DNA from 4 places in the Paenibacillus sp. Aloe-11 genome. Region 2 is predicted to be linked to each of the others. Evidence: a T-box and tRNA genes for the amino acid it is inferred to sense, from the RefSeq annotation. Region 2 holds a T-box; the other regions hold tRNA genes.
What was found. A T-box is a leader RNA that pairs with one kind of tRNA and senses whether it is charged. The one in region 2 lies ahead of leuS (leucine--tRNA ligase), so its partner is inferred to be a tRNA-Leu.
Positions count from the first base shown of each region.

Region 1: it has a tRNA-Leu gene. The T-box ahead of leuS (leucine--tRNA ligase) is inferred to sense a tRNA for this amino acid. The anticodon was not compared.
Region 3: it has a tRNA-Leu gene. The T-box ahead of leuS (leucine--tRNA ligase) is inferred to sense a tRNA for this amino acid. The anticodon was not compared.
Region 4: it has a tRNA-Leu gene. The T-box ahead of leuS (leucine--tRNA ligase) is inferred to sense a tRNA for this amino acid. The anticodon was not compared.

Region 1 covers NZ_JH601050.1:656,810-664,488, reverse strand. The annotation lists gene WG8_RS09175 (SDR family oxidoreductase) at 1-193, opposite strand, end outside; gene WG8_RS09170 (TetR/AcrR family transcriptional regulator) at 440-1,012, opposite strand; gene WG8_RS09165 (NADP-dependent oxidoreductase) at 1,112-2,125, opposite strand; gene WG8_RS09160 (alkene reductase) at 2,245-3,324, opposite strand; gene WG8_RS09155 (SDR family NAD(P)-dependent oxidoreductase) at 3,371-4,123, opposite strand; tRNA gene WG8_RS09150 (tRNA-Leu) at 4,498-4,582, opposite strand; gene WG8_RS09145 (hypothetical protein) at 4,802-5,338, shown strand; gene WG8_RS09140 (carboxymuconolactone decarboxylase family protein) at 5,479-5,808, opposite strand; gene WG8_RS09135 (hypothetical protein) at 5,926-6,150, opposite strand; gene WG8_RS09130 (hypothetical protein) at 6,289-6,633, opposite strand; gene WG8_RS09125 (xanthine phosphoribosyltransferase) at 6,737-7,309, opposite strand; gene WG8_RS09120 (DedA family protein) at 7,395-7,679, opposite strand, start outside.
Region 2 covers NZ_JH601056.1:573,979-581,657, reverse strand. The annotation lists gene aroE (shikimate dehydrogenase) at 1-308, shown strand, start outside; gene yhbY (ribosome assembly RNA-binding protein YhbY) at 377-673, shown strand; gene nadD (nicotinate-nucleotide adenylyltransferase) at 692-1,282, shown strand; gene yqeK (bis(5'-nucleosyl)-tetraphosphatase (symmetrical) YqeK) at 1,266-1,862, shown strand; gene rsfS (ribosome silencing factor) at 1,859-2,206, shown strand; gene WG8_RS16150 (CvfB family protein) at 2,203-3,111, shown strand; gene WG8_RS16145 (class I SAM-dependent DNA methyltransferase) at 3,115-3,888, shown strand; T-box leader at 4,010-4,267, shown strand; gene leuS (leucine--tRNA ligase) at 4,330-6,768, shown strand; gene comER (late competence protein ComER) at 6,749-7,594, opposite strand.
Region 3 covers NZ_JH601050.1:570,038-577,716, forward strand. The annotation lists gene nspC (carboxynorspermidine decarboxylase) at 1-454, shown strand, start outside; gene WG8_RS08690 (hypothetical protein) at 854-1,369, shown strand; gene WG8_RS08695 (GNAT family N-acetyltransferase) at 1,401-1,907, shown strand; gene WG8_RS26360 (hypothetical protein) at 1,878-2,048, opposite strand; tRNA gene WG8_RS08700 (tRNA-Leu) at 2,429-2,513, shown strand; gene WG8_RS26365 (hypothetical protein) at 2,602-2,703, opposite strand; gene glyA (serine hydroxymethyltransferase) at 3,221-4,474, shown strand; gene hemL (glutamate-1-semialdehyde 2,1-aminomutase) at 4,487-5,794, shown strand; gene WG8_RS08715 (cysteine desulfurase) at 5,797-7,014, shown strand; gene WG8_RS08720 (acetylornithine transaminase) at 7,021-7,679, shown strand, end outside.
Region 4 covers NZ_JH601050.1:99,969-107,647, forward strand. The annotation lists gene WG8_RS06545 (helix-turn-helix domain-containing protein) at 1-313, shown strand, start outside; gene WG8_RS06550 (hypothetical protein) at 391-612, opposite strand; gene WG8_RS06555 (urease accessory protein UreF) at 936-1,673, opposite strand; tRNA gene WG8_RS06560 (tRNA-Leu) at 1,937-2,019, shown strand; gene WG8_RS06565 (glutathione peroxidase) at 2,112-2,597, opposite strand; cyclic di-AMP (ydaO/yuaA leader) riboswitch at 3,063-3,235, shown strand; gene WG8_RS29305 (hypothetical protein) at 3,351-3,746, shown strand; gene kdpF (K(+)-transporting ATPase subunit F) at 3,902-3,979, shown strand; gene kdpA (potassium-transporting ATPase subunit KdpA) at 4,122-5,798, shown strand; gene kdpB (potassium-transporting ATPase subunit KdpB) at 5,852-7,679, shown strand, end outside.

The DNA.
Region 1 (7,679 bases), on a different contig from region 2:
CGGCAGCTGCAGCTACCTCTTGAGGGTTGGTAATATCAAGTTTTACAGGTATAACACCAGGAATGTCAACGGAATCCGGATTTCTTGCACCAGCATAAACCTTAGCTCCTCTAGATAGAAGTTCAAGCGCAAGATGGCGACCAAGACCTCGGTTCGCACCCGTGACAAAGGCTACTTGTTCAGAGATATTCATTTTTATGTGCTCCTTTTATTGTTTTTGGTTACAACAGATCATAAAAGAACGATCATTCTAGTAAAGTGAAAAAAATAAATACTGGTATTGTATCTAATAGCTTCTATGCCATTTCATTTCCCCTCATCATCAATATAACATATCTAGAACGATTGGTAAATAATTTTCCCTTGCATAATTCGTTATTAAAGCACCACTGATCTTCGCTATTCAGATCAGCGGCTTTAAAATACATATTTTCCCTTTTCAATCTAAAATGCTCAGTGCGGTATTAATAATACCCGATAGCTTCTCTTGATTAGTTGCTGTTTTGACCATCGTACGTAATCCTAACCAAACATTCATGAAGTAATGAGAAAGAGCTTCAGGGTCAAGACGAGCTTTGATTTCACCTGTTTGTTGACCAAAAAGGATGAGATTATATAACGACTTCTCCATTTTTGAATAGCTATCTTCAACAAAGGAGGAAACTTCTGGATCTAATACTCCCAGCTCCACACCCGAATTTACGATGAAACACCCTTGGGGTTCTCCTTCTTTCTCTAGCGAGTACTCAAAAAATTGTCGAATTAATTCCTTAACCGGTTCTTGCTTCTCAACCAATAATCTCATTTTTTTATTTTGAATAGCCTCGTACCGCTCAAGTGCTTTCATATATAAGGAATGCTTATCCCCAAAAGTATCATAGATGCTTCTTCTGTGTATTCCCATAAAATTCACTAATTCTTGCATCGAGGTTTTCTCGTAACCTTGCTCCCAAAAGAGTTGTATCGCTTTATCTAATACTTCATTCACTTCAAATTCCTTATATCTTGCCATTGTCATCACCTCATGCATTCATTATACATTTAAGTGAATTGAAAAACAGTTTAATTGCCCATTTATGTTGTTGATTCTCCCGCTCGTATTATGTCACCCTTAAAAATTAATAATAACCTTCCCTTTTGGACGTCCATTTGCGACTAATTCTAGCGCGTCATTTACGTTGTTTATGGTAAATAGTGTTGGATAAATTGGTGGAACAATGTTGTTTTTTTCAATGATTTTGGTAATTTCTTTTAGTTGTGCGCCGTCAGAACGAACGAAGATAAAGCGGTATTCCACGTCATGTTTCTTGGCTTTGTTGTCATACTTTGCGCCAACAACAGAAAATAGCTTTTGTTTCCACCATGGAAAATTATTGTCTTCTGCGAAACGTTTATTGGGTCCTGTACGGAGAGAGAGCAATCTTCCGCCCGGTTTTATGATTTTTAATTCATTGTTAAATTCTTCGGCTCCCAAGGTATCAATCACATAATCGACATTCGACAACAAGCCAACATAGTTTTCTTTTGTGTAATCCAAATATTGGTCTGCACCAATTTCCAAAGTGCGTTCGCGCGCTTGTGCGTTGCCACTAACAATGACATTTAGACCCATTGCCTTTGCGATTGGGACAGCCATTTGACCAAAGCTACCCGATCCACCTGGAATGAAAACAGATTTACCTGACCGTGCCTCAAGTTCTTCATGCAGACCTTGATACGCTGTGAGTCCAGTCAATGCTGCAGCAGCGGCTTCCACGTAGGATAAGTTTTTTGGCATAAGAGCAATAGCCGCAGCATCAATTGCTGCATATTCCGCAAAAGCACCAATTTTTTTCAGTGGGAGACGTGTATAGATATCGTCTCCTACGTGAAAATCTGTCACATTTTTTCCGACTTTTTCGATAACGCCTGCCAATTCATTACCAAGCGTTAATGGGAAATCATAATTTTGAATCAGTTTCACGCTACCTGTGATAACTAACATTTCGAGTGGATTGACCGCCGCGGCTTTAACCTTTACCAAAACTTCGTTGTCATTGATTTCTGGAATTGGAATATTATTAACTTCCGCATGGATCTTTTTTGAGTACTCGGTGATCTGAGCTGCTTTCATGAGTGTTTTCATTTTTATTCATCACCCTTTTGTTGAATTACCTCCATTGGGTTTCTTTACCTTACTCAAACCTTCCCGACTTGCCAGCCAGTAGTTGTGCGCCATTTTTTAGCATTACTGCTGAGCTATACTTACCCCTTCTGAGATTCTAATTCTTTCATCATAGGATAATCCGTATAGCCTTTGCTTCCGCCACCAAAGAATGTTGCAGGATCTGCTTCATTCAACGGCGCACCTTTTTGAAGTCGTTCTACTAAATCTGGATTAGCCAATGACCATACACCAACGGGTACCAGATCAGCCAGACCACTATCGATATCAACGCTAAGATCTTCCAGTGCTCGTCCAGCCCGATTGACTAACAACGGATTCGTCCATAGAGATCGAATGTCTTGAAGCAGTTCTTCGTTTCCAAGGTGCATAATATGAAGATAAGCTAAATTTAATTTAGCTAATTCTTGCGTCAGGTAACGATAAAGATCAGGACCTTGTTCACCATCTTGAATCCCACCAAGAGGAGTTCCTGGAGAAATACGGAAGCCTGTTCTCTCTGCACCAATCTCGTCCACGATGGCTTTTGCTACTTCAATAGCGAAGCGAGCACGATTTTCTATAGAACCACCATATTCATCCGTCCGCGTATTCGAACTTTCTCCGATAAATTGATTAATCAGATAACCATTTGCTCCATGAATTTCAACACCATCAGCTCCTGCTGCAATAGCCGCCGCCGCGGCTTTACGATAATCTGCAATGGTCATTTGAATATCTTTTTTACTCAACTCACGTGGTACGGGTATGTCCTGCATGCCTGTAGCCGTAAACATTTCTTTTCCTGGTGCGATTGCAGAAGGTGCAACGGGCTGCCGATGATGGGGTGTATTGTCGGGGTGCGACATACGACCGGCATGCATTATTTGGATATAAATATATCCGCCTGCTTCATGCACTGCGTCTGTAACCTTTTTCCACCCTTCAATATGCTTTTCCGTATAGATCCCAGGTGACCATAAGTAACCTTGACCATCATCTGAAGGTTGTGCCCCTTCCGTAATAAGAAGTCCCATGGATGCACGTTGAGCATAATAAAGCGAAGTCAGCTCTCCCGGTGTACCATCTTCTTGTGCTCGACTACGTGTCATTGGCGCCATCGCTAACCGATGAGGCAATTCCATTTTTCCAATTCTTGTTTGGCTCCATAATTTCCCCACTTTTATTCCTCCTACTCAAATGAGTTGTACAGATGTACAATTGGATTTAAAATTCTGAAATTATCGGATAGATTTGCCCTCTCAAATTGAAATCATAGTTCTGGTCTACAATTCCTACCACTTCGTTGCTATCATAAAGATCCACCATGAAACCCGCCATTTGCTTGGCAGTATGGTACTTAGGCATGTTCGCTTTGTAATCGAAATCTTCGACATCTACTGATTTATTGGCAAATTCCGTTTCCGTTATGGCTGGTGCTAGAATTTTTGCCTTTATTTTCGCACCCTTCAGTTCGAGTTCCTTGGCAAGCCCTTCTGTAAAGGCACTAACATAATATTTAGATGCAGAATATGCAACATTGCCAACAGCAATAGCATATCCGAGTGCTGATGATACGTTAATTAACTGAGTACCTTCTACATCAGCATAGTCTCGCACATATAGTGTAGAAAGAATGGTCAAGGATTCGATGTTAACACGTAACATGGTTTCTACTTTTTCCAGTTTCTGATCAGCAACAAAGGAGCCTTCTCCAAGCCCTGCATTATTAATCCATGTCTCGATTTGATATTCCTTTAAATCGTTATACAGAGTATAGGCCTGATCAGTAACCGACAGGTCACTTGTAAGAATAACAACGTCTAAATCAGAATTTATTTCCTGAATTTTTGATTTAAGCTCTTCTAATTTGTCCAATCTTCTAGCTACAATAATCAGGTTTTTGCCCCGAGCCGCAAACGCCAATGCTGTCTCATAACCTATTCCTGAACTTGCTCCTGTAATAACTGTATACTTCATATAATTCTCTCCCTTTTAAGAAACATTATTTTGATAATTGAAGAATGATCATTCTATTTTAGTGATAAAAGAACGATTTGATCTAACTTGGCCTAAGCATATCATTTCTAGAATGATCAGTAAAGTATTTTTTATAAAAGACAATAGTCTCTTTGCTGTGCCATTACTTATATAGGTTGTTGGTCATTTTATACATATTATGAAAGTTGCCTTTTTTTGATTCTGCTCCCCATTTATATAACAAGGAGCAATCAAGAACACATATTGTAGATTTCTCTTCTCTGCCCAAGTCATGAGCAACAGCTTGAAACTGCAACCCACGTAAAAAAGGCCCGTAATTGCTTCAGCAATTACGAACCATGATTGTAAGGTGATGCGGTCGAGAGGACTCGAACCTCCACGGGGGGTTAGCCCACACGGACCTGAACCGTGCGCGTCTGCCAATTCCGCCACGACCGCATATATATTGTCGAATCTTCGAAAAATAACTTTCTTAGCGACAAGATAGATCATACCATGCTCACATCAAGATGTCAAATCTTTTTATTTTTTGATTCTCTCTTGATAAATCAGGAATAATACATTAGAATAGGAACATAAGTTCCTGAGAACGTAGGTTCTATGCTCATTCAGCCAAATATGTGTTATCACCATATTTCCCTAAGGCGGTGAATGGTTATGATCTCTTCAACTACTGCTCAGAATGAATTGTCAATTGTGAAAAGTTATTTGCTTCTTACCTTTATTCAAAAAGTATTTGAGCGGGACAGTCTGATTCTTGAAGAGAGCGGTGTTCTGAAAACACCTGGTCTTTATGTCGAAATGATCAACGCAGGAGTAGATCGTACTGGAATCTTACTATCGGAAGTAAAACATGAATTCAATAAATGTCATATTCGTGTTGTGGATGTACAACAAAACCTCTCAGGCGTTTACGCCACCTATATAAGTAATGGAAATAAAAAGCAGTTTAGTATGGCTATGCCTGTATTCCGCAAAGAAATGTATGAACGAATGCGCGCTTATCTGGGGCTCTCAACCTCTATGCCTCATACAGCTGCCTTTCCTTTACCTGAAAAACATCACCCCGTTCCAGATAGCCGCTCAGCTACCAAGCCTCTACGGTTCGCTGAACGGAATCTGGTTAGCCCTTCCCCGGCCTATAAGCGTAAATCGCTTCGCCCCGCTGCTTCTGCCACAAGCGGAAGCGCATAATCCCCGCACAGCTCGCAAGCAAAAGAAGCTTCCGCAAGCATCAACCGTGCTCGGAAGCTTCTATGCATAATTGTCAGCTATAAGTATCCATTTCTACCCGCTATGAGCGGTGTATGATGAATTTCCATACATCATTCGCTTTATTGCAGCGCCTTCTGTACACGTGTAACTCCTTGGCTAAGTGCGTGTCCTCCGCCTACCGCTGCAGCTACAGCAATGGTCTCCATAATCTCCTGATCACTGGCTCCCTTGGATCGGGCCTCGTCCACATGATAAAAGGTACATATCTCATTGTTAGCAAATAAACCAATGCCGAGCGCAATCAGTTGCTTGGTTTTCTCATCTAGACTCCCGGCTTGAAAGCACTCTCCGGTGAAACGATGATAGGCATGGACTACCTCCGGGAGCTTATTTTCCAAATGGCTAATTTGATCCTTGTAGGCATGTACTTTTTCATTCATAACCGTCATTGACACAGCACGTCCTCTCATGTTGAGTTATTCTTCATTACTGTGTCCGGTTTGGAGTTACTGTATGCCTGATGAGCCATCAAGTTATGATATTCAACCACATTTGAAGCCATGCTTCTAATTATCCAGTTCTACCGGATTGTGACGCGGCTCACTGAACGGCTGATATGTATAACTGCGATCCAGCTTGACCACACGTCGATTCTGGCGGCGAATAAGCACTTGCTCATCATCCCACGCCAGAACAATACCAATGACATCGTTGGACTCCAATCCATCCCGCACGACACGCACTTTCTCACCGGAAAGCCGATAGGCATCCAATTCTTCATCTAAAATCATCCTGTTCTCCCCCTTTACACACTTTTTGGCACAACGATCAGCACATATATAATTAAAAAGCTTAAAAAAGAGACCTAAACGAATCATCTAGGTCTCTTCTCTCTTACTACTTATATGGATTGCCAACAGAGCGACAAATTATCCCGACTGATTTACACTGTGATCATGTTCTTTTGTATCATTCTTCTCGTACCAGAAGTCCAGCACTTGTGCAGACAACACTCGCTGATCTACATACTCCACTTGATGGGCAGTAAATTCTTCTTTCCAAGAGAAGGACAATTCCTCGCATAGGTTAACCAACGTCAACAACTCTGACCAGGCCACATAGCGTTTATACCAAAAAAACTGAGGATGTTCTATCATATAGGGATACAAATCGTCGAATTCCGTATGCTTACAATCCAAGGCGCGTTCAAAATGTACTTTAGCCGCTGCCAGTTTTTCCAGAAAAAACTGTTCGGTCAATTGTTCTTTCCCCATGTTGCTGCCTCCTCTCCCAAAACCTTATCTATATTATAAGCGAAATTAAGGTTCATGCAAAGGATATTATTACAAATAAGGATCAGGAGCAGCCGAATTGTTACTATTCAGCAAACTCGATCTTACCGTCAGCCAGCGATGTGATTTTGACCAATGACTCTACACGAATGCCCTGTTCACGAATTGTTCTCGCTCCAGCTTGGAAGCATTTCTCCACCGCGACACCGAATCCGACCAGTTCGGCTCCCGAACGCTGAATGATTTTAACCATGCCTCGCGCGGCATCGCCATTGGCGATAATATCATCAATGAACAACACACGATCCTGTTCGTGAATAAATTGACGGGATAGCATAATATCCGTGACAATCCCTTTCGTAAACGAAGGTACGCGTTCGCACAGCGCGTCCGGATCAGCCAATAAAGTCTTTTTTCGACGAGCAAATACCAACGGAACACCTAACTCCAGCGCTGTGGCAAAGCCTACGGCAATGCCTGAAGATTCCACGGTCACGACTCTGGTGATTTTTTCTTCCCGGAAACGGGCTGCGAACTCTCGTCCCATTTCCATCGTCAGTTCCGGGTCAACTTGGTGGTTAAGCAAACCATCCAGCTTCAATACCTGATCTGACGCAATCACACCCTCATTTAAAATTCGTTTCTTTAATACTTCCATTTCATGACCTCCCAAGGCATTCCTATGCGGTAAAAGTACCATACTTCACCTGCCGCTTTCAAGCCAAAGCCTGCTTTCCAGATGGTCATGTAACATTTTTTTTACGCTTGTTCCAGAACCATGCGGTGATTCCACCCAAAACGATTAAAAGAATGACGACCAAACCTACCCGATGCGTCACCTTCTCCATCAGCTTTGCCACCTGTTCCCAGTGCATGCCCACCGCATGTCCAATCCCCAGAAACGTACCGCACCACAGCAGCGCTCCTGCTGATGCATAACTGATATAGCGAAAAACGCTTAGACGGGTTGTACCTGCTAAATATGAGGACACATGTCTCAGGCCGGGGACAAAATAACCAAACAGAAT
Region 2 (7,679 bases):
ATGAGGCGAAGAACGTACTTGCAACGGTAGATGTGTTGATCAATACAACCTCGGTGGGAATGTCGCCCTTATCAGATGAGCTTCCACTGGAAACGAGCTTGATTCCGAAGGGAATCATTGTGAGTGATTTGATCTATAACCCGCTGGAAACGAGGCTTTTACGTGAAAGCCGTGAACAACGTGGCTGTATTGTGCATGGTGGCTTGGGGATGTTCGTGTACCAGGGAGCGGTGGCCTTTGAGTATTTTACGGGGATTGCCCCGGCGGTAGACCAGATGAGAGCGGCGGTGCTGAGAAGTCTGTCATAGGTCAGATTTTACATTTAAATTATGGAAATGCCGCATTGCATATGTGGCGATGAAGGGGTTAATTATACATGTTAACAGGTAAACAAAAAAGATATTTGCGTTCCATGGCGCATCATTTGGACCCGGTTTTTCAAGTAGGGAAAAACGGTACGAATGAGCATCTTATGCGTCACATCAACGATGCGATTGAAAAGCGTGAGCTGATGAAGGTGCAAATTTTGAACAACTGTCTGGATGACAAGCATGAAATTGCGGAAGAGCTGGCTACGGAAACAGGTTCCGAGCTTGTGCAGATCATCGGGAGCACCATTATTTTGTACAAGGAATCCCGTGATCACAAGCAAATTGAGTTGCCAAGAGGATAAACACGCGGGGAGAATACTATGAAAATCGGTATTATGGGCGGTACATTTGACCCGATTCATATTGGGCATCTGCTGGCTGGAGAGGCGGCAAGGGATGCCTATGCGCTAGATCAAGTATGGTTTATGCCTTCTCATATCCCTCCGCACAAGCATCAGGCGGGGGCGAGCGGTACGGAGCGCCTGGAGATGACGCGAGAAGCGGTGGCGGGTCATCCCGCTTTTGAAGTGCTGGATATTGAAGTGCTTCGCGGTGGGGTATCATATACCATTGACACGATTAAGGAGCTTCAGAAGCTGCACCCTGCGGAGGATTTTTATTTTATTATTGGCGCGGATATGGTCAACTACTTGCCTCATTGGCAGGGAATTGAGGAGCTGGCGCAGCGGATTTGCTTTATCGGTGTCAGACGCCCCGGTTTCCAGCTTGCATTACATGAATTGCCGCATTATTTGCAGAACAGGATATTGCTGGCGGACATGCCAGTGGTGGACATTTCATCGACGGATATTCGGGAACGTGCTGCGGAAGGGCGTACCATTCGTTATCTTGTGCCTGACCGTGTGCATGACTATATTACAAGGGGCGGTTTGTATGAAGTACAGCCGTGAGCAATTGATGGAGGCCGTATCCGATCAGATGCCTGAAAAACGCTGGAAGCACACGCTGGGTGTTATGCATACCTCCGTGGAGCTAGCCAAGCGTTATGGCGCGGACCCGGAGAAGGCCGAACTGGCGGCTATTTTGCATGATGTAGCGAAATATTGGCCTGTTCAGCAGATGGAAGAAGTGATTCGCAGTCATCCCGAATGTGATCAGGAGCTTTTGAAGCATGACAAACAGCTCTGGCATTCTGAGGTGGGATACTGTGTTGCAGCAAGAGATTACGGGGTAGATGATCCGGAAATACGAAATGCGATTCGCTGGCATACGTCAGGGCGTGTAAGCATGAGCCTGCTGGATAAAGTCGTGTGTCTCGCTGATTACATCGAGCCAGGCCGTGATTTTCCCGGGGTCGATCATATCCGAAAACAGGCCAAAAAAAGTTTGGAGCAAGGGCTTGTCGCTGGATTTGACTCTACGATTTCATTGTTGCTGGAGAAGCAAAAGGTTATTTTTCCTTTGACGGTCTTGTCGCGCAATGACTTGATTCAACAACTAAAACAGAGAAAAACGGAGGTTCATGAATGACCCTAACGAATGAGCAATTAATGCAAACTGCGGTTGATGCCGCTAATGATAAAAAGGCAATGAACATTGTTGCACTGGATTTGCGTGGAGTATCACTTGTCGCGGATTATTTTGTAATCTGCCACGGTAATTCGGATACACAGGTACAGGCGATTGTAACCGAAATTCGCAAACGTGCTCATGATGAAGGTGTAACTATCAAGGGGATCGAAGGTATGGATTCCGCACGCTGGGTTCTGATGGATTTGGGGGATGTTGTAGTGCATGTCTTCCATCGCGACGAGCGTGAATATTATAACATTGAACGACTCTGGTCGGACGCTAAGGTTGTGGAGAAGGTATGAGTCTGATTGCTGGTACTTATGTCACCATTATGGTGGACCGTGAAGTGTCCCCTTTTGGCTACTTTCTCACCGTCGGTGAGCAGGATGTGCTGCTACATTATACGGAGCTTACACGCGAGATCGAGGTAGGCGAACGGTTGGAGGTATTTATTTTTTACGATACAGAGGACCGTTTGGCTGCAACCATGAAAAAGCCGTTCTTGTCGCTGGGCGAAATGGCAAAGCTTGAGGTGGCTGACGTGCACCCGCGCTTGGGATGCTTCTTGGAGATGGGACTGGGTCGCCAGCTTTTGCTGCCGATTCGCGAGCTGCCGGAGAACCGGGACTTGCATCCTCGGGTGGGCGATCACGTGTATGCGATCATGGAGCATGACAAGCAGGGCAGACTGCGGGCTAAGCTGGCAGGAGAGCAGGAGTTGGCTCCGCTGTGCTTCCATGCCCCTGATTCGTGGAAAAATACGTGGGTGCAGGCGACCGTGTACAAGCCGCTTCAGATGGGTACATTTGTCCTGGTGGACGGCGGGGTGCTTGGTTTTGGAGCCATTGGTATGATTCATTCCTCGGAACGTAACCGGATGCTTCGGTTGGGCGAAGAGGTTAAGGTACGGGTCGCGCTTGTTCGTGAAGACGGTCGTGTCAATCTGGCGATGTCGCCGCGTAAGGAAGTGGGCCGTAATGAGGATGCAGATCGGCTGATCGCTTTTCTGAAAGAGCGTCCAGGCGGAGGTATGCCTTATTCTGACGCAACCCCGGCCGACATTATCAAGCAACGGTTTGGCATCAGTAAATCTGCCTTCAAGCGTGCGATGGGCAAGCTGATGAAGGAAGGACTGGTTATACAAAAGGAAAACTGGACCTACCTGGTGGAAAAAATGCCTAAACCGAAGGACGGGAATGAGGAATAAAAAATGGCTTCTTACCGGAAGTTTGCCTATGTATATGATGAGCTGATGCAGGATATGCCGTATCCAGACTGGTTGCGCTTTGCACGGCAGGCTTGGGAACAGTACGGTATGCCGCATACGGTGGCCGAGCTGGGCTGCGGAACGGGCTCCATTACGATTCCCCTGGTGAACTCGGGCTTCGAGGTGACCGGCATTGACCTATCCTCTGATATGCTGGCGGTAGCTCGCCGCAAAATGGAAACGACTCCGCAAGGACAGCGGCTGTTTCGTGAGGGAAGCGTCCGCTGGCTGCAGCAGGATATGCGGGAATGGAGTTTACCCGAGCCAGTCGATTCGGTGATTTCTTTTTGCGATTGCCTGAACTATTTGCTGGAGGAAGAAGATATAACGGCTACGTTTCGCAGAACGTATGCAGGTCTTAAGCCCGGCGGAACCTTCTTGTTTGATGTACATCATCCCCAGACGTTTGTACGTTATGATGAAGAGCAGCCTTTTGTATTGGACGAACGCTCCATCTCGTATATCTGGACCTGTGCGCTGGATACGCCACGCTGTGAAATTGAGCATCATCTTAGTATTTTTGCGAGAGCAGAAAATGAAGGACGCGATCTGTATCAGCGGTTCGAGGAAATTCATGTGCAGCGTGCCTATGACCCTGACTGGATGAAGGCAGAATTGTCCAAAGCGGGTTTTCGTGATGTGAAGGTGTATGCGGATTTTGAATGGGTAGAAGCAGAGGATGACGCGGCGAGACTGTTTTATGTTGCTGTAAAATAGTGAGGCTTTATTATGAGAATACGGGAAAAAGAAGGGCGCTTTCATAATGACATGAAGGGCGTGTAGTCCTTATTTGACTTTTTTCGCAGTTTTCAATATAATAGTGCCATTATTAACGGTTAAACAATCGCTGATGAGGAATAGTAGTTTTGTGTGGACATGTAGAGAGCCGGCGGGTGGTGCAAGTCGGTTGACAGCGCAAAGTGAACTCGCCTCGGAGATATGCGCCCAACGCAGGAACGCCCTATACAGGTGTTTATATTCTGTTACTAAACCGCATCGGATCACCTCCGTTATCAGGTGCAAAGGGAGTAGAACGCGAAGAACGCTTTCTGCTAACTAGGGTGGTACCACGGGAATATAACCTCTCGTCCCTAGCGCTGAATACGCTACGGGATGCAGAGGTTTTTTTGTTGCATACCGTTTGAGGAGGAAATGAGAATGACAGACACACAGCCGAAGCACGGCTATCAACCGCAAAGTATTGAACCAAAATGGCAGAAATATTGGGATGAGAACAAGACGTTTCGTACCGGAGAAGAGCCGGGCAAACCGAAGTTTTATGCTTTGGATATGTTCCCTTACCCGTCTGGAGCTGGTCTGCACGTAGGCCATCCGGAGGGCTACACGGCAACGGATATTGTTTCGCGTTATAAAAGAATGCGCGGCTACAACGTACTGCATCCGATGGGTTGGGACGCTTTCGGTCTGCCTGCCGAGCAGCATGCGCTCGATACAGGTGAGCATCCGCGTGAAATTACGGTGAAAAACGTAAATAACTTCCGCCGTCAGATCAAATCGCTCGGTTTTTCGTACGACTGGGATCGTGAAATCAGTACGACTGATCCTGATTACTATAAATGGACACAATGGATCTTCATCCAATTGTACAAGCGCGGTCTTGCTTATGTAGCTGAAGTACCCGTGAACTGGTGTCCTGCGCTGGGAACCGTGCTGGCGAATGAAGAAGTTATTGATGGTAAGAGTGAGCGTGGCGGTCATCCGGTCATCCGTAAACCAATGCGTCAATGGATGCTGAAAATTACGGAATACGCGGATCGTCTGCTGGATGATCTGGAGGAGCTGGATTGGTCCGAGAGCATTAAGGATATGCAACGGAACTGGATTGGCAAATCTACCGGGGCTGAGGTTATTTTTCCAATTGAAGGCCATGACAAGCAGCTGACGGTATTTACAACCCGTCCGGATACGCTGTTTGGTGCGAGCTACTGTGTGCTGGCTCCAGAGCAGGAACTGGTGGAAATCATCACTACACCTGAACAAAAGGATGCTGTGCATCAATACCGTGAGCAAGCTGCTCGTAAAAGCGATCTGGAGCGTACGGATCTGGCTAAGGATAAAACAGGCGTGTTCACAGGTGCTTATGCGGTGAACCCGGTGAACGGTGAAAAGCTGCCGATCTGGATTGCCGACTATGTGCTGGCAGGCTACGGAACAGGCGCAATTATGGCTGTACCGGGTCACGATACACGTGACTGGGAATTTGCCAAGAAATTCGGATTGAAAATCACTGAGGTTGTCCAAGGTGGAGACGTGGCTAATGAGCCATACACCGAGGATGGTCCGCACGTCAATTCAGGCCCGCTGAATGGACTTACCAACGAGGAAGCGATTCCGAAGATGATCGAATGGCTGGAAGCCGAGGGTAAAGGACAGGGCAAAGTAACCTACCGTCTGCGTGACTGGCTGTTTAGCCGCCAACGCTATTGGGGTGAGCCTATTCCGGTAATTCATCTGGAAGATGGCACGATCAAAACGGTTCCTGAGGATCAGCTGCCGCTCATGCTGCCGGAGATGGACAACATCAAGCCTTCAGGCACGGGTGAATCCCCATTGGCCAATGCAAAAGAATGGGTAGAAACCATTGATCCTGAGACAGGCATGAAAGCGCGTCGCGAGACCAACACGATGCCGCAATGGGCAGGAAGCTGCTGGTACTACCTACGCTTTATTGATCCCAAAAATGATAAAGAGCTTGTATCCAAGGAGAAGCAGCGTGAATGGATGCCTGTTGATTTGTACATTGGCGGAGCGGAACACGCGGTTCTTCACTTGCTGTATGCTCGTTTCTGGCACAAGGTACTGTATGATCTAGGTGTAGTGGAAACGAAAGAGCCTTTCTACAAACTGGTCAACCAGGGCATGATTTTGGGCAATAACAATGAAAAAATGAGTAAATCGCGCGGTAATGTCATTAATCCTGACGATATTGTGAATACGTTTGGCGCCGATACGCTGCGTATTTATGAGATGTTCATGGGGCCGCTCGAAGCGACCAAGCCATGGAACGAGAACGGAGTTGAGGGAGCGCATCGTTTTCTGTCCCGCGTATGGCGCCTGTTTGTTTCCGAGGATGGTAGCCTGAATGATAAAATTACAAATGATGGCGGAAGCGATGAGTTCAAGCGGACCTGGCATAAAACGCTGAAAAAAGTAACTGAAGATCTGGATGCGCTGCGCTTCAATACGGCAATTAGCCAGTTGATGATTTTCACCAACGATGCATACAAAGCAGAGCTTTTGCCGCGTGCAGCGATGGAAAACTTCGTGCAAATGCTGTCGCCGCTTGCACCGCATCTGGCCGAGGAATTGTGGCAGCTGCTGGGGCACAGCGACAGCATTACCTACGCGGCTTGGCCTGCTTATGATGAAGCATGGACGGTGGATGCCGAAGTGGAAATTGTCGTGCAGGTGAATGGTAAAATCGTGCAGCGTGCAAAGATTGCCAAGGATCTTGATGCCAAAGAGATGGAAACATTTGCTTTGTCGCTGGACAACGTTCAGCAGGTGCTGGCCGGCAAAACGGTTCGTAAGGTAATTGCTGTTCCAGGTAAGCTGGTTAATATTGTTGCCGGTTAATCGGCTTTGAGCCGAAGGAGACATTTACCTTTTGCATGTCCTCCTCATACTTGTTGTGTGTAGCCCGTATCAGTTCGGGAAAGACACTATGCAGGCTGCTGTCCAGCAGTGCAAGGGCTTCGGCGGTAATACCTCCGGGAACCGCTACCCTGGCCTGCAACTCGGCTGGTGTCATCCCGCCTTCCGTGAGCAGCTTTCCTGTGCCGATCATCATTTCACCAGTCAGGGCACCTAGCTCCGTACGGTCTATACCCGTGGCTTGAACGGCGGCTTGAATCCACTGGTCCATAAAAAAGGCCAGGAAAGCAGGTCCGCAACTGGAGAAATCCGACGTGATCCGCGTATAAGATTCTTTAACTCGAATCGGCCTGCTAATGTGAGACATAAGCTCTTCCAGAAGCGAGCGGTCCTCCTCTGTAATCCGGCTGCCATGGATGCATAGTGAGGCTCCGCTCCCCACCTGGTGGGTGATGCTCGGAATAATTTTGGACACTTTGGCTTTCAGTGCATGCTCCAAAATACGTACCTGCACCGGACTTGTGATAGATACGACGATTTGCTCTTCTGTAATGACGTTGCGTATTTCATCCGTTACGGCTTTTGATTCCAGCGGCTTCACGCAGATAAACAAAATATCGCTTTCCGCTGCCGTTTCACGGTTGCTTTGGGCTGCATGCAAACCTGGATAACGACGGGCCAGCTCAGCTACCTTGGAATGCGTTCGATTGCTTGCTGATATTTGCTGTGGCTTAAGTGCATTGGATTGAATAAAAGACTCAATCAGCAGACTTCCCATGCTGCCAGTCCCGATAAATCCAACTTTCATTGTTCAACGTCCTCCTTTCATACTTTGCGGTATAGACGCTGTCATTCTTCTTAGTGTATGCACCCGGTCTTGACCGACATGACGA
Region 3 (7,679 bases), on a different contig from region 2:
TCAGGATAAATACGGAGTGCAGGTTTATCTGGAGCCAGGCGAAGCCATTGCTTTGAATACAGGCTATCTGGTTGCTACCGTGCTGGATACGATGAAAAACGGAATGGATATTGCCATTCTGGATACTTCGGCTGAATGTCATATGCCTGATGTGCTGGCTATGCCTTACCGTCCGAATATCATTGGTGCAGGCAAGCCTGGTGAGCATGCGTACACTTACAGACTCGGTGGCCTTACCTGCCTGGCCGGAGATGTGATTGGAGACTACTCCTTTAAAGAGCCATTGAAGCCTGGAGACAAGCTCGTATTCTGCGATATGGCCCATTACACGATGGTCAAAAACCACATGTTTAACGGTGTCAACCTGCCGGCCATCGCTAGTTATAACGACGAAGAAGGCATTAAGGTGATCCGCCAGTTCTCCTACGAGGACTTTAGCTCACGTTTGTCGTAGGATAGGCAGAATTAAATAACTGAGTACACCGAATAAGAATGACAAACTACCGAAAGCCGCTTCCCCTTTAAGTAAGGGAGGCGGCTTTTGGGCGTAGTTAGAGATTCTTAATTTTTTACGTGCTTCTTGTATGCATCCAACACAACAGCAGGCAGCAAATAATGATGCTCTTGTTCATTATATTCAAGTAAAGGGGCGAGAGTTGATTCCTTGGCGGCTGGTACGGAATTTGAACTACCTCTCTCTTTTTTGATTTTTTATGTTTCAGTTGAAGTTTTTTTATAGGAAAAACGGTTGGAACCTTTGAAACGAGGTATGTATGATATACTTATTTAATTGGGAATATATTTAAAGATGGATTTGATGAATGTAATGCAACGATAGGTGGAGGTGAAGTATATGTTCGACCCGACGGTTTTTGATAATTTAAAAGTGGCTATAGAAAATGCGGTTTACGATCTGGATAATCTGGATTCACGTATTGAAATTACGCAGCGAATCGATAGATTGGAAATGTCCGTGATGTCGCGTGAATTTGCTGTACAGTTCAGACTGAGGGAACACCCGAGTGTAACGGCAGAAATTCACCTAAAGGCGGATTTAAACAATTTGGCAGCAGAGATTTTAGAAATCGAAGATCAAATTCCGGGATGTGGCTTGTTGCTGCGTTTTAATAAGGAGATTCACGAGATTGAGACGCAATGCAACCGAATAGAGGATATACTGACCGAAATTTGGAAGCCTGATCTTCGGCCTGTACAAACGCTCAGCTTGATTTATGGAGAGAAGGCAGCTACATACCAAAACAGGATTGAACTCCGGTTTTCCAGACAAATTAACGAAGAACAGATGGAGGATATTCCAGAGCTGTTGGAACATATTTTGCTGACGCTTATGGAGTTGAACAAGGTCTAAAGTTAGAGGAAAGGGGCTTAGAGATAATACAATGAATGAACATGATTTCTCTGAAATATATGCGATCATGGAGGCTTCTTTTCCAGCATCAGAATGCAGGACGTTTGATTCACAAAAGGCTTTATTGAAGCATCCCAGCTATCACATCATTACTGAAAAGAATGAGCAAGACAAAACGATTGCTTTTTTGGCGTGCTGGGAATTTACACAGTTTCGGTTTGTAGAGCATATTGCGGTAGATCAAGGTATACGTGGTGGCGGGTTAGGTAAAAAGCTCATGATCAGGTATATCTCAGAGTCTGATAAACCGGTGGTGCTGGAGGTTGAGCCGCCAGTGGATGAATGGACTCAGAGAAGAATCGGTTTTTATGAACGTTTGGGGTTCCATTTGAACCATTTTGAGTATGTGCAGCCTCCTTTAAGAGAAGGACAGGCCGATCTGCGGCTTCAAATTATGAGCTATCCAGGTACGCTGGATGAACAGGCGTTTGCTCCGTTTAAGGAGATTTTATATACCGAGGTTTATGGGCTTAAATAAGAGACTATATCTGTTCTCCATCTCGGTAACTTGTGATGTCCAATATTGCGGAGCAATAAAACGATGGGCTTCTATGGAAGCATCCAGCCAGATGGCTGCCAGCTCCTTGAACTCTTCCACTTTCGCTAGTCTAATAGACATGGTATCGCCTCTTTTCACAGTATGTATCTTATCGATCATTAAGTATGCTGTTGAAAATAAAAAAGACCGTCCGTGGACGGCCTTTCTACCCGTGGCGCTTGCTAAAGCCTTGATCCGTATCCCGCGCCTCCGTCAGCTCTGAGAATTAGAGAATGACGGACCGGGTAAGGGATACGCTCAACATAGGATTGCTAATGTTGACGCACCTCCTTTCCTGATGCGTTCATCTTACCATATATGGTGTTTGATATCCAGTTTTTTGTATGTTTTTCAGGGATCATTTATAAAAAATATAATATAAAAACTACTTGATTTTATGGTCTATGAGAGATATAATCTTAATTACGGTGGTTGAAAACATCGGTGTTCATACATAGCATGCGGTCGTGGCGGAATTGGCAGACGCGCACGGTTCAGGTCCGTGTGGGCTAACCCCCCGTGGAGGTTCGAGTCCTCTCGACCGCATCATTTTATTGATAAACAGGTTTCTGATCTGCTTTTTCTGGCAGAGCAGGAACCTGTTTATTATTTAATATCTTTAAGCTAGTGCCTATCACCTGGGCAGTGAGAGCTTGGAACTATAATCCAAATGAGCGTAGATATTAGCTGTAGTGGAGAAATGACTATGACCGAGCCATTCTTGAATCTCCTTCATGCTTACACCGTTCGCCAGCAATAGGCTAGCGCAACTGTGCCGGATGAAAAGTCCCTCCTTGGTTTAGCAGCCCCCCAATTCCTACCATTGACACTTTAATTATAACAGGATGAAACAGATATCCGAACATACCCCCTCTCTAGCAGCCTAAGTCTTCGCATGAGAAAGAGGCTTTACATTCTTCGAACCATAGGTGAATCCTATTGAAATGATAATAATTATTGGATTGAACGATACTATTGATCGGGATTATTCTAAATAGAAATAGAATTCAATATTCGAAAAGAATTGAGTGTCATTAACGAACATTATCGGACTTCTTTGTTTACGGCTTTGCAGGAGCATGCCAAGCGAAATCCGATCCCATTCCATATTCCCGGTCACAAGAAAGGAGTAGGGATGTTACATCTTGCAACACATGGATGTCGGCCTTCCATTAAAGGCATGGAAGATTTATCCACTCAAAACGTTAAAGTCGTTGTTGAGACAAAAGCGATAAGCTAAAGGGGGCGTCGGAATGAATTATTTAGATCAACAAGATCCTGCAATAGCCGGAGCGATCCGGCAGGAGCTGGAACGGCAACGCGATAAAATCGAATTGATCGCTTCTGAGAATTTTGTAAGCCGAGCGGTCATGGAGACAATGAGCACGGTCCTGACCAACAAATATGCAGAAGGCTATCCCGGAAAAAGGTATTACGGGGGTTGTGAATACGTAGATCTCGTTGAAGATCTGGCCAGGAACAGGGTCAAGGAGTTGTTCGGTGCAGAGCATGCCAATGTTCAGCCTCATTCAGGAGCCCAGGCCAACATGGCCGTTTATTTCGCTTCGGTAAAACCCGGAGATACGATTCTCGGTATGAACCTGGCACATGGCGGCCACTTGACGCATGGAAGCCCCGTGAACGCTTCAGGAATGATGTATAACTTTGTCCCTTATGGGGTTGATGCTCAAACCTTCCGCATCGATTTTGATGAAGTTCGAAAGCTTGCTCATCGGCATAAGCCCAGAATGATTGTCGTAGGCGCAAGCGCTTATCCTCGCACGATCGAGTTTGAGCCCTTTGCCCAAATTGCCGAGGAGGTAGGCGCATTATTTCTCGTGGATATGGCCCATATTGCGGGAATCGTAGCCGCTGGCCTACACCCGAGTCCTGTGCCACACGCTCACTTTGTCACGACAACGACTCACAAAACCTTGCGTGGGCCAAGAGGAGGAGTTATCTTATGTCGTAAATCCTGGGCGCAAGCGATCGATAAAGCGGTATTTCCAACTACCCAAGGCGGACCGTTTATGCATATCATCGCGGCTAAGGCCGTCGCATTTGGCGAGAACGCCCAGCCCGGATACAAGCTATATATGCAACGCGTTATTCAGAACGCTAGACTGCTCGCGGAAAAGTTAATGGAGGCAGGTTTGCAAGTCGTTTCGGGCGGCACGGACAATCATCTAATCCTTCTGGATTTGCGCAATATCGGACTGACCGGACAAGCGGCTCAGCAATTGCTAGACGATATCGGAATCACGGTCAATAAGAACGCGATTCCTTTCGATCCGACAAGTCCTCGCGTCACGAGCGGGATTCGACTAGGAACGCCTGCGGCGACCACCAGGGGGATGGGGGCTGAAGAAATGAAAGAAATTGCCATCATTATTGCGCAGACCTTAAAACAACCTCAACGTTCAGATATAAGGGAACAAATGAGAGGTAAGGTGAAAGACATTACGTCTCGCTTCCCTTTATACAAGAATGAAATGATCGGGAATTAGGGGGGAGCTGCTATGAAGCGTAACACTGCTTGTGCCCAAGAAGCATTTTTGGAAGCCAATCGGGTGATTCCGGGCGGGGTGAACAGCCCGGTTCGCGCGTTTACTAGCGTTGGTACGACGCCTGTATTTGTGAGCCGAGGTCAGGGGGCTCGTGTTTGGGACATCGATGGGAACGAATATATCGATTACATCGGCTCATGGGGGCCGTTAATTTTGGGTCATGCTCATCCGAAGGTGGTCGAGTCTATTCAAATGGCGGCTATTCGAGGGACGAGTTTCGGTTTGTCCACGCAAATCGAAACGAAGATGGCAACGCAGATTTGCAGTAGTCTTCCATCCGTCGAAATGGTCCGCATGGTCAACTCAGGTACGGAAGCCGCCATGAGTGCAATTCGCTTGGCCAGGGGGTACACCAAGCGGCAAAAAATCGTAAAATTCCAAGGGAACTATCACGGACATGCGGATGCTTTATTGATCAAATCAGGATCAGGCGTGGCAACGTTGGGTTTGCCGGACAGCCCGGGAGTGCCTGATAACGTTACCATGAATACGATCACGATTCCTTATAACAGTCTGGAGAGCATCCATCTTGCATTCGAACGTTATGGCGAACAAATCGCTGCCGTCATGGTCGAGCCGGTCGCCGGGAACATGGGCGTCGTTCCGCCATTGCCGGGGTTTCTTCAGAAACTGAGAGAAATTACCGTGAAATACGGAAGCCTCCTGATCTTCGACGAGGTGATGACGGGATTTCGTGTAAGCTATCAGGGGGCGCAAGGATTGTACGGAATCGAACCGGATCTCACTTGTCTTGGCAAAGTGATCGGAGGAGGGCTCCCCGTCGGAGCTTACGGCGGCAAGCGCGAAATCATGGAGCAAATCGCTCCCGTCGGCCCCATCTATCAAGCGGGCACGTTATCGGGCAATCCGCTCGCCATGTCGGCCGGATATCGAACGTTGCGACTGCTCGAAAAGCCCGGAATCTATGAAGAGTTGGATCGAAAAACAGCGAAACTGGCGCAAGGTTTTTTGCAAAATGCAAGGAGGACCAGCGTGCCCTTAAAAGTGAATCGCGTAGGCTCCATGCTTTCTCCTTATTTTACGGAGCAAGACGTTGTGAATTATGAAACCGCGCAACGATCAAATATGCACCGGTTTAAGAGATACCATGCCGCGATGTTGGACCTCGGAATCTTAACTGCGCCCACACCCTACGAAGTCATGTTCGTATCGACTGCGCATTCGGACGAAGATATCGAAAACACGATTGAGGCCCATTATCAAGCCTTAAATACGATAAAGAAGGAAAGCGGGGATTGACCATGAATGCCGCTGAAATCCGTGAGTTATTTCCGATTTTAGACCAGAAGGTACACGATTGTCCTCTCGTTTATTTGGATAGTGCCGCCTCGGCGCAAAAGCCGATTCAGGTGATCGAGGCGGTGAAGCGATATTACGAATGGGACAATGCGAACGTTCACCGCGGCGTTCACACACTAGGCATGCGCGCTACGGAAGCTTATGAGGAAGCGAGAGTCGCAGTGGCTCGGTTTATTGGCGCTGGTTCGGAACGGGAAATCGTTTTTACCCGCGGAGCGACGTCGTCCCTAAATCTTGTCGCGAGCAGCTATGCACGAACGGTATGCTCAGAGGGGGATGAGATTGTCCTTTCGGAGATGGAGCATCACAGCAACCTGATTCCTTGGCAACAAGCGGCAAAAGCTTCGGGAGCCGTATTAAAATATATCCCTCTTAAATCGGACGGGACGTTTTCAATAGAAGATGTAGAGCAAACAGTCACGAACCGTACGAAAGTGGTGACGGTCTCGCAAGTCTCGAATGTACTGGGCATCGCTAATCCGGTGAAGCAAATGGCTGACATCGCCCACAAGAAAGGAGCCGTCCTGGTTGTCGATGGAGCGCAGAGCGCACCTCATCTCAAGGTCGACGTCCGAGAGATGGATTGCGACTTCTATGCCTTTTCGGGCCATAAGATGTGCGCGCCGACCGGAATCGGCGTCCTGTATGGGAGAAAAGGTCTCCTTAAGCAAATGGAGCCGATTGAGTTCGGAGGAGAAATGGTCGATCGTGTCGGGCTGCAGGATGCTTCATGGAAAGAGGCGCCTTGGAAATTTGAAGGAGGAACCCCGATCATCGCGGGTGCAATCGGGCTGAGTGCGGCCATCCGTTTTCTGGAGCAAATCGGATTAGACGCGATTGCGGAGCACGATAGGCAACTGACCCGCTATGCTGAAGAACAAATGAAGCGCATGGAGCATTTGACGATCTATGGCCCGACGGAAGGACGGGTGGGACTCGTTACCTTTAATTTGGACCAAATTCATTCGCATGACGTCGCTACGGTACTCGATACTTACGGCGTGGCCATCCGCGCGGGTCACCACTGCTGTCAGCCGTTAATGAATTTTTTCAATGTCGGTTCTACGGCTAGGGCCAGCTTTTATTTGTACAATACCGAAGAGGATGTTGATCGGCTGTTGTTCGCTCTGCAAAAAACCAAAGAGTACTTTAAGGAGTGATCCAATATGGATGTATCGGAGAGCCATCCTTTATTTCCGACGTACACGAAATATCCCATAACGCTGCTGAAAGGTGAGGGAAGCCGCGTATGGGACGATCAAGGCAAAGAGTATCTTGATTGCATGTCAGGTATAGCGGTGTGTAATTTAGGACATGTCCCCATGAAAGTGAAACAGCGAATTCAAGAACAGCTTGAGCAATTGTGGCATGTCTCCAATCTCTTTCATATCCCCAATCAGCAAAAACTGGCGCAAATGCTTGCCGATCATAGCTGCATGGATCATGTATTCTTTTGCAACAGCGGGGCGGAGGCAAATGAAGCCGCGATCAAATGCGCCAGAAGATATCAACAGCGAGTGCTTGGGAACAATCGATACGAGATCATCACTTTCGAAAAGTCGTTTCATGGGCAAACGATGGCCACATTAACTGCGACGGGACAGGATAAAGTCAAGGATGGATTTTTTCCCCTACCGGCCGGTTTTACATATGCGCCTTATAACGAAATCGAGGGTGTAAAAGACAAAATCACCGATCGAACCGCGGCCGTCCTGGTAGAGCTCGTACAAGGAGAGGGGGGCGTTTATCCTGCAAATCCCGGGTTCGTGACCGAGCTTTCCGCTTTATGCCAGGAGCACGGTCTGCTCCTCATAATTGACGAAGT
Region 4 (7,679 bases), on a different contig from region 2:
TTGTGAAAAGCTTAAAATCAGTTCAGGGAATCTTGGTGATTGGAGAAGAGGGAAAACAACACCGGGTACGATGCATCTAATTCAGATTTCGGACTTTTTTAACGTATCTCTCGACTGGTTAATGAAAGGGATCAAGCCGGGAGAAGGCGTGCTCCAGGAGCAAAAGGCTGCTTATTTTTTTGGGGTGATGGGGCCATTGAATTGCCAGGCAGAAGATCTGGAAGCAGAAGAACAGAATTTTATTTTAGAATATGTTGAATTTGCAAAATACCGTAAGCAAAAAAGAGAGAATAACAAAGCAAATCCGGAATGATCTCCTAGCTTGAGATTTTCCGGATTGAAAACCCGTAAAACGGACTGGTGAGTTCGAATTACGAGTTTATTTGGGTTTTAGAGTGGTGATGCCTCCTTATAGTCGTTATCATCAATGTTCAGAATTGCAGCAACTTTTTTTCTGTACCTTTGTGCTTTGCGGGTGCCATGAATCAGATTGGATAAACGTGAAGGCGGAATGTTGTGTGTCTCGCAAAATGTTTTCTGATCCAGTCGAAGTTCGACAAGCCGTTGTTTGATGGCCCACCCGAAGGAGGTGACAGGCATTTTGTTGTTCAAGAGAAATCGCCCCTTACGGATTCTTGCGGAATAATTGGTGTGTTATAATAATCATCAGTAAACATGTTAGAATTAACCATCTGAAACCATGATACACTTTTATACGTGTTTTTACAATCGGAAATACGTTATTTCATTAAATTAATTACTTAATTAAGTGAGAAATTTGTAAAAACCTGAAGTGCTAAGTGACCTGAATCATTCATCTAGAGCCTGTTGACGGTGTGAAATTGCGGTTATGCTTGGATAAAAAAAGCACTCTGCCACTTGGGGAAAGCGGTAGGGTGCTTTTGGTGTTGCAGCCGGATCGGTGAAGCGGGGCATCAGGGGGATGCTGGAAGACGTTTGGACAGGCCGGGGGAGGGAAACAGTCTCACTTCATCCAGTCGGCTCTTACGGCTCATATAAGGCGGTTGAGTAATGTAGGAACTGGACCAATGTCTGTAAAGCAGCTCTCGCTGAAATGCAGCTGACTCAGGCACATTGAATTTTTTCCATGTAGTGAGCAGTTCGTCGGTCATGCGCTCGATGAGAGGATTTTTTTCCTCGTAAGGTGTATTTAGCAGTTTGGAAGCATCTTCAATGCAGAAGGACACGGCTGCGGCTAGATAGCCGTGAATGGTCTGCTCCACATCATTTCCAAGGAGAAAGTTGATCCACGTATGAACGGTAGCGAGTGTGCCAATTGCGCTGTACTGAATGAGTATCGCTTCAAGCTGATCAAATTCAAGCCAAGGATACAGAGCTTTGGCAAGCTTGATCAGGCGCTGACCAGACAGGCGTGACTCTTTCGCGTGTTGCAGAGAGGAGCGTTGGGTATGCAGCATCTTATCAATAAGGGCGATACGCCAACCATCCTCTTGTTGAATGGCGACATACAGGCTTTTGATCGCCATACCGTCAAGCGCTGTGAATTGAGGATACAATTCGTTCCGCATGTAATGTTCCAGGTCTTGCATACAGGTCAAACGTCCGTTATGGAATAGTTCCTCCAATCCATAAGAACGGGTGAAGCCGCCAACGGGTAGGGAAGGGTCCAACAATAATGCGTAATTTAGCAAGCGGTTGCCTTTGTGCAGGGTAGTTCGCCTCCTTGAATCGAAATATTGTGTTATATTATTTAACATATGAGTTGAGTTTATTTGAATAACTTAAAGTATTATGTAATATATATTCACATTTATTTTGCTAAAATGTCAAATTAAATAATTTTATAGCTCTAATATGTTATTTAATATTACGCAATAAATAATTATTAAATTTGGGTTTACAAATATAAGCTAAGGGAGTATAATAAATCTGTTGCCTCAAAACATTATGATTTGCGGTCGTGGTGGAATGGCAGACACGCTATCTTGAGGGGGTAGTGGGCGTACGCCCGTGGAGGTTCGAGTCCTCTCGACCGCATTATATGGAAGATACGGTTACAAATAGCAAAAATAAAAAAAGCATCCTGACACGTTTTGTGTGAAGGGATGCTTTTTTGTTTTAATCGAATCTTATTTTTCCTGCAAAAGCTTTTCAATATCTCCTGCCAGCTTATCCGGAGTTGTTTGTGGTGCATAGCGCTTAAATACGCTACCTTCGCGTGTGATTAAAAATTTCGTAAAATTCCACTTGATCGCTTTGGAGCCTAATACGCCTGGAGCTGTTTTGGTAAGGTAGCGAAATAAAGGGTGTGCCTGATCACCGTTGACATCTGTCTTGGCAAACATCGGAAAGGAAACTCCGTAGTTGATCTGGCAAAACTCCGAAATCTCCTCGCTGGAACCCGGCTCTTGCTTGGCAAATTGGTTGCTGGGAAATCCCAAAATTTCGAGCCCCTGCTCATGATACTGGTCGTATAGCTCCTGTAGCGCTTTATATTGGGGAGTTAGCCCGCATTTACTGGCTGTGTTCACGATGAGCAGAACTTTCCCTTCATATATGGATAACGGGATTTCTTTTCCTTGCAGGGTTTTGGCACCATATTCATAAATGGTCATGGTATCCCTCCTAATTCGATATTCTACAATTAAATTGTAAGCAATTTTATGAAAGGTTGCAAGCCTACAATAGATGTAATGAGTTTTCTTAATACTGTAAAATCGTATTTTGTTCAAAACGGCAAATTGCGCTGCAAATGGAGCGAATTGCGGCGTTTCTCAGCGTAAAAGCAGGTTCAATCGGCGTTTATCTGGTGTATATAGCACATTTTCTTTCGCTTTTACAAAAAAAGGACAAAACTGCTCTCCTTACGCCAATATTGACATGCCTTTCATTTTCGAAAAGGCATGAAAAACCGAGATTAAAGGAGCTGGGAGAAGCATAGTCGTATTGTAAGCGTTATTATTGATCTTCTATGCTTAAAAGGACGATTTATAACCCCGTTGGTGAGCTTTACAGTGTTCCTTGCGCGGGTGTATGATTCAAGACGTAATTTCAAATTAACAAGAATGAAGCAGCAACGAATTGTCTAATCGCTGAATTTTGCAGTTGCAAAAGCGGGGGAACCAATCGGGATGTATACGGCTTTGGAAGCCGTAATCTCATGGGGTGAATTTTCCGGCCAAGTGCCGGAAATAGGGCGACTCTCACGTCCAAATCCGACAGCTAACCTCGTAAGCGTACAGGGAGAGGCAACAAACCGCCGTGTGCAGCCATGGTTTATTTTATCATGGATATGTAAGAAGCCGGAGGAAAGCCTTTTTCCTTTGGCTTCTTTTTGTTGTCTTTTTATACCGGGAGAGGAGCTACTGATGGAAGGTCGGTTAATTATCGTCACTGCACCGAATGAAGCGGGCAGAAGTTTTGTGAAATTGCTCATGTTCAAAAAACTGGCGTTTGCGGTACTCACCAATAGCGCTCAGGAGGAACGACAGCTCAAAAAAATGGGTGTGGAGCACATTGTGCGCATCAATACGATGCAAGCGGGAAAATGGAATTTTCCCAAAAAAGAAATTGGTAGCGTGTATTTGTTCGAAAACAGTATGAATCTGACTTGCCGTTTCCTGCAAATATGCCGGCCACTGACATCGGATTTGATCTATGTCATCACGCACGGCTGTAATCCACAAGGAATTTATCGGGGATTGGGAGCGGATCATGTGATCTACACATTGAACGGAGAGGTGGGTTTTCTGCTGAACGGATAAGCGCTTATAACATAGTTATTGATTTGAGGACTGATACGGGAGGGCTTGAACATGATGGATATATACATGCTGCTCGTGCTGGCTGTGAGTTATGGAGCGATACTGCTATTTGTACGCTGGTGCAATGAGCAGACCTCTAAGGGAGGGCGAAGAGGATGATTGTTGTGCTTGTGCTCACGGCTATGGTGTTGGTGTATTTAATCTATGCGCTCCTGAACCCTGAAAAGTTTTAAATCGCTATAAGAGGAAACGGGCAGGAACAGCAGATCCGGTATCACAGGTAGCGGGTTTGGCGCAAACGTGTGCACTCGCTTGTTGGTCTGGGTCAGGTCTGTTGTTCCACATGCGCAGGAGCATTTTAAGGAGGAATAGACGATGGAGCTGCTGCAAATTGGAATTGTGCTTGTCATATTGCTGCTCTTGGTAAAGCCAGTGGGCACCTATATGTATCATGTATTCTCGAATGAACCGAATCGGACGGATCGAATTTTCGGTGGAACGGAAAAGCTGATTTATAGGCTAGTAGGCTTGAAAAAGCTGGAGAATATGCGTTGGACTACGTATGTTATGAGCTTTCTTGCGACCAATGTCGTGCTTGTGGTCATCAGCTATGTGCTACTGCGTTTGCAAGGAATGCTTCCCGGGAATCCGGCTGGAAACGGCAATATGGAAGCGTCATTGGCTTTAAACACGGTAATCAGCTTTATGACCAATACGAATCTCCAGCATTATAGCGGAGAAAGCGGACTTACGTATCTGACACAGATGGCGTTTGTCACGATGATGATGTTCACTTCGGCGGCTTCCGGGTTTGCTGTTGCTGCGGCTTTTATGAGAGGATTGACGCGGCGCGGTGAAGGAATGGGCAATTTTTTTCAGGATTTTATCAAGGCGATTATACGGATTTTCCTGCCGCTGGCCTTTGTGCTTACGCTGGTACTAGTTGGATTGAAAGTACCACAGACGCTGCAGCCTACGGCGGATATTACGACGCTGAGCGGAACACAGCAGCAGATTGCTTTGGGGCCCATTGCTTCGATGGAATCTATCAAGCATTTGGGGACGAACGGGGGCGGTTATGCGGGTGCCAACTCTGCGCATCCTTTTGAGAATCCAAGTCCCTGGACGAACGTTCTGGAGATTTTAGCGATGTGGGTAATGCCGGCTTCACTGCCGTATACCTTTGGCTTGTTTGCCCGCAATCGCAAGCAGGGCTGGATTATTTTTAGCTCGATGATGGTATTGTTCCTTATTTTTCTGTCCGTTACGTACGTGTCTGAAAAGACGGGAAATCCGCTGATACAGGCGCTGGGTGTGGATGCTTCGCAGGGAAGCATGGAAGGGAAAGAGGTTCGCTTCGGCATTGGACAATCGGCATTATTCACTGCGGTGACGACAGCGGCAACGACAGGTTCGGTCAATAATATGCATGACACACTGACCCCGCTGGGTGGTATGGCGGCTTTGGGTGAAATGATGCTAAACGTCATTTTCGGCGGCAAGGGTGTCGGGCTGATGAACATGCTGATGTACGCGATTCTGGGTGTGTTTATATGCGGACTGATGGTCGGAAGAACCCCGGAATTTATGGGTAGGAAAATTGAAGGCAAGGAAATGAAGCTGATTGCGATTGCCATACTGGTACATCCGTTTCTCATTCTGGCGCCGACTGCGCTCGCTTTTATGAGTCATTGGGGGTATGATGCGGTCACAAACCCCGGATATCACGGGCTGACTCAGGTGCTCTATGAATATGCGTCATCTGCGGCAAATAACGGGTCAGGGTTTGAAGGACTTGCAGATAACAACGTATTCTGGAACTTAACAACAGGGATGGTTATGTTCTTTGGACGATATGTATCCATGATTGCATTGCTGGCTGTAGCGGCTTCGTTGAATGCCAAAGCGCCGACACCAGTGACGACGGGCACACTGCGCACGGACAACAAGCTGTTTGGGGCCATTCTGATCGGAGTTGTTCTGTTGATTGGTGCGTTGACCTTTTTGCCTGTCATCGTATTGGGGCCTGTAGCTGAATTTTTGACCATGTGATGAAGAATGAGCATGAAGAAGAAATTGAGAATGGATGAACGGGGTGCTTGATCATGAAGGAACAACGTAAACGCATGCTGGACAGAAGCATCTTGAAGCATGCGATCAGGGATAGCTTTATGAAATTAAATCCGATGCTCATGATGAAAAATCCCGTCATGTTCGTCGTGGAGATCGGCACACTGGTTGTGCTGTTGATGCTGCTGTTTCCCGGTTATTTTGGAGCTGACAAGGAAATGGGCTTTAACCTGGCTGTTTTTGTTATTCTGCTGTTCACGCTGCTCTTTGCCAATTTTGCTGAAGCGCTCGCGGAGGGGCGGGGGAAGGCGCAAGCTGCCTCTTTGAAAAAATCCAAGCAGGATACACAGGCCACCAAGCTTGTCGGAAATGACATTCAGGTGGTGAGCTCAACCGAGCTGCGTAAAGGGGATATTGTGCTCGTGTCCCAGGGCGAGATGATTCCGGGGGACGGCGAGGTTATTGAAGGACTGGCTTCGGTGGATGAATCCGCGATTACAGGGGAATCAGCTCCGGTCATCAAGGAATCGGGCGGTGATTTTTGCTCGGTAACGGGCGGGACACGGGTAGTTAGTGACCGCATCAAGGTGCGGATTACGGCAGAGCCGGGCGAAACGTTTATTGATAAAATGATTTCGCTCGTGGAAGGGGCACAGCGGCAAAAAACGCCGAATGAAATTGCGCTGAACACGCTGCTGATCAGCTTGACGATTATTTTTTTGATCGTGGTGGTCACGCTGGCTCCGATCGCCCGCCATTTTAACATCGATTTGCCTGTACCAGTCTTGATTTCGTTGCTGGTTTGTCTGATTCCGACCACAATTGGAGGGCTGCTGTCGGCGATTGGGATTGCCGGTATGGACCGGGTCACCCAGTTTAACGTGCTGGCGATGTCAGGCAAGGCGGTAGAGGCATCCGGGGACATCAACACGATGATTCTCGACAAAACGGGTACCATCACCTTCGGAAACCGGATGGCGAGTGAATTTGTGCCTGTAGGGGACGTGGAGAAGGCAGAGCTGGTAAAGTGGGCAGCGATGAGCTCAATGAAGGACGAGACACCTGAGGGACGCTCGGTGCTGGAATTGATGCGCAAGCAGGAGTACACGCTGGATGAATCCTTGGCGGCAGGCGGAGCCTTTATCGAGTTCAAGGCGGAAACCCGCATGAGTGGTCTGGACCTGGCCGATGGACGAAAGGTGCGCAAGGGCGCAGTGGACTCTGTTCGGCATTGGATCATATCGCAAAACGGCAGGGTTCCAGCTGATCTGGAGGAAAAAGCGAATCAGGTGGCCTCTGAAGGAGGTACACCGCTGGCGGTTGCGCTGGATGATCGGATATACGGCATTATTTATTTGAAGGATACAGTGAAGCCGGGCATGAAGGAGCGGTTCGATCAGCTCCGGGAAATGGGTATCCGCACGATTATGTGTACCGGGGATAATCCGCTGACTGCCGCTACCATTGCACGGGAAGCAGGTGTGGACGATTTTGTAGCTGAAAGCAAGCCTGAGGATAAAATCGCGGTTATCCGCCGTGAGCAGGAACAAGGCAAGCTGGTGGCCATGACCGGAGACGGAACCAATGATGCTCCTGCGCTGGCGCAGGCGGATGTTGGTCTTGCCATGAACAGCGGCACGGTCGCGGCCAAGGAAGCCGCCAATATGGTGGATCTGGATTCCGATCCGTCCAAAATTATTGAGGTGGTCGCCATCGGCAAGCAGCTGCTCATGACACGCGGCGCTTTGACAACGTTTAGCATCGCGAACGATGTTGCCAAATATTTTGCCATTATCCCGGCGATGTTCATGCTGGCTATTCCACAAATGGGTGCTTTGAACGTCATGGGGCTTGGCTCTCCAC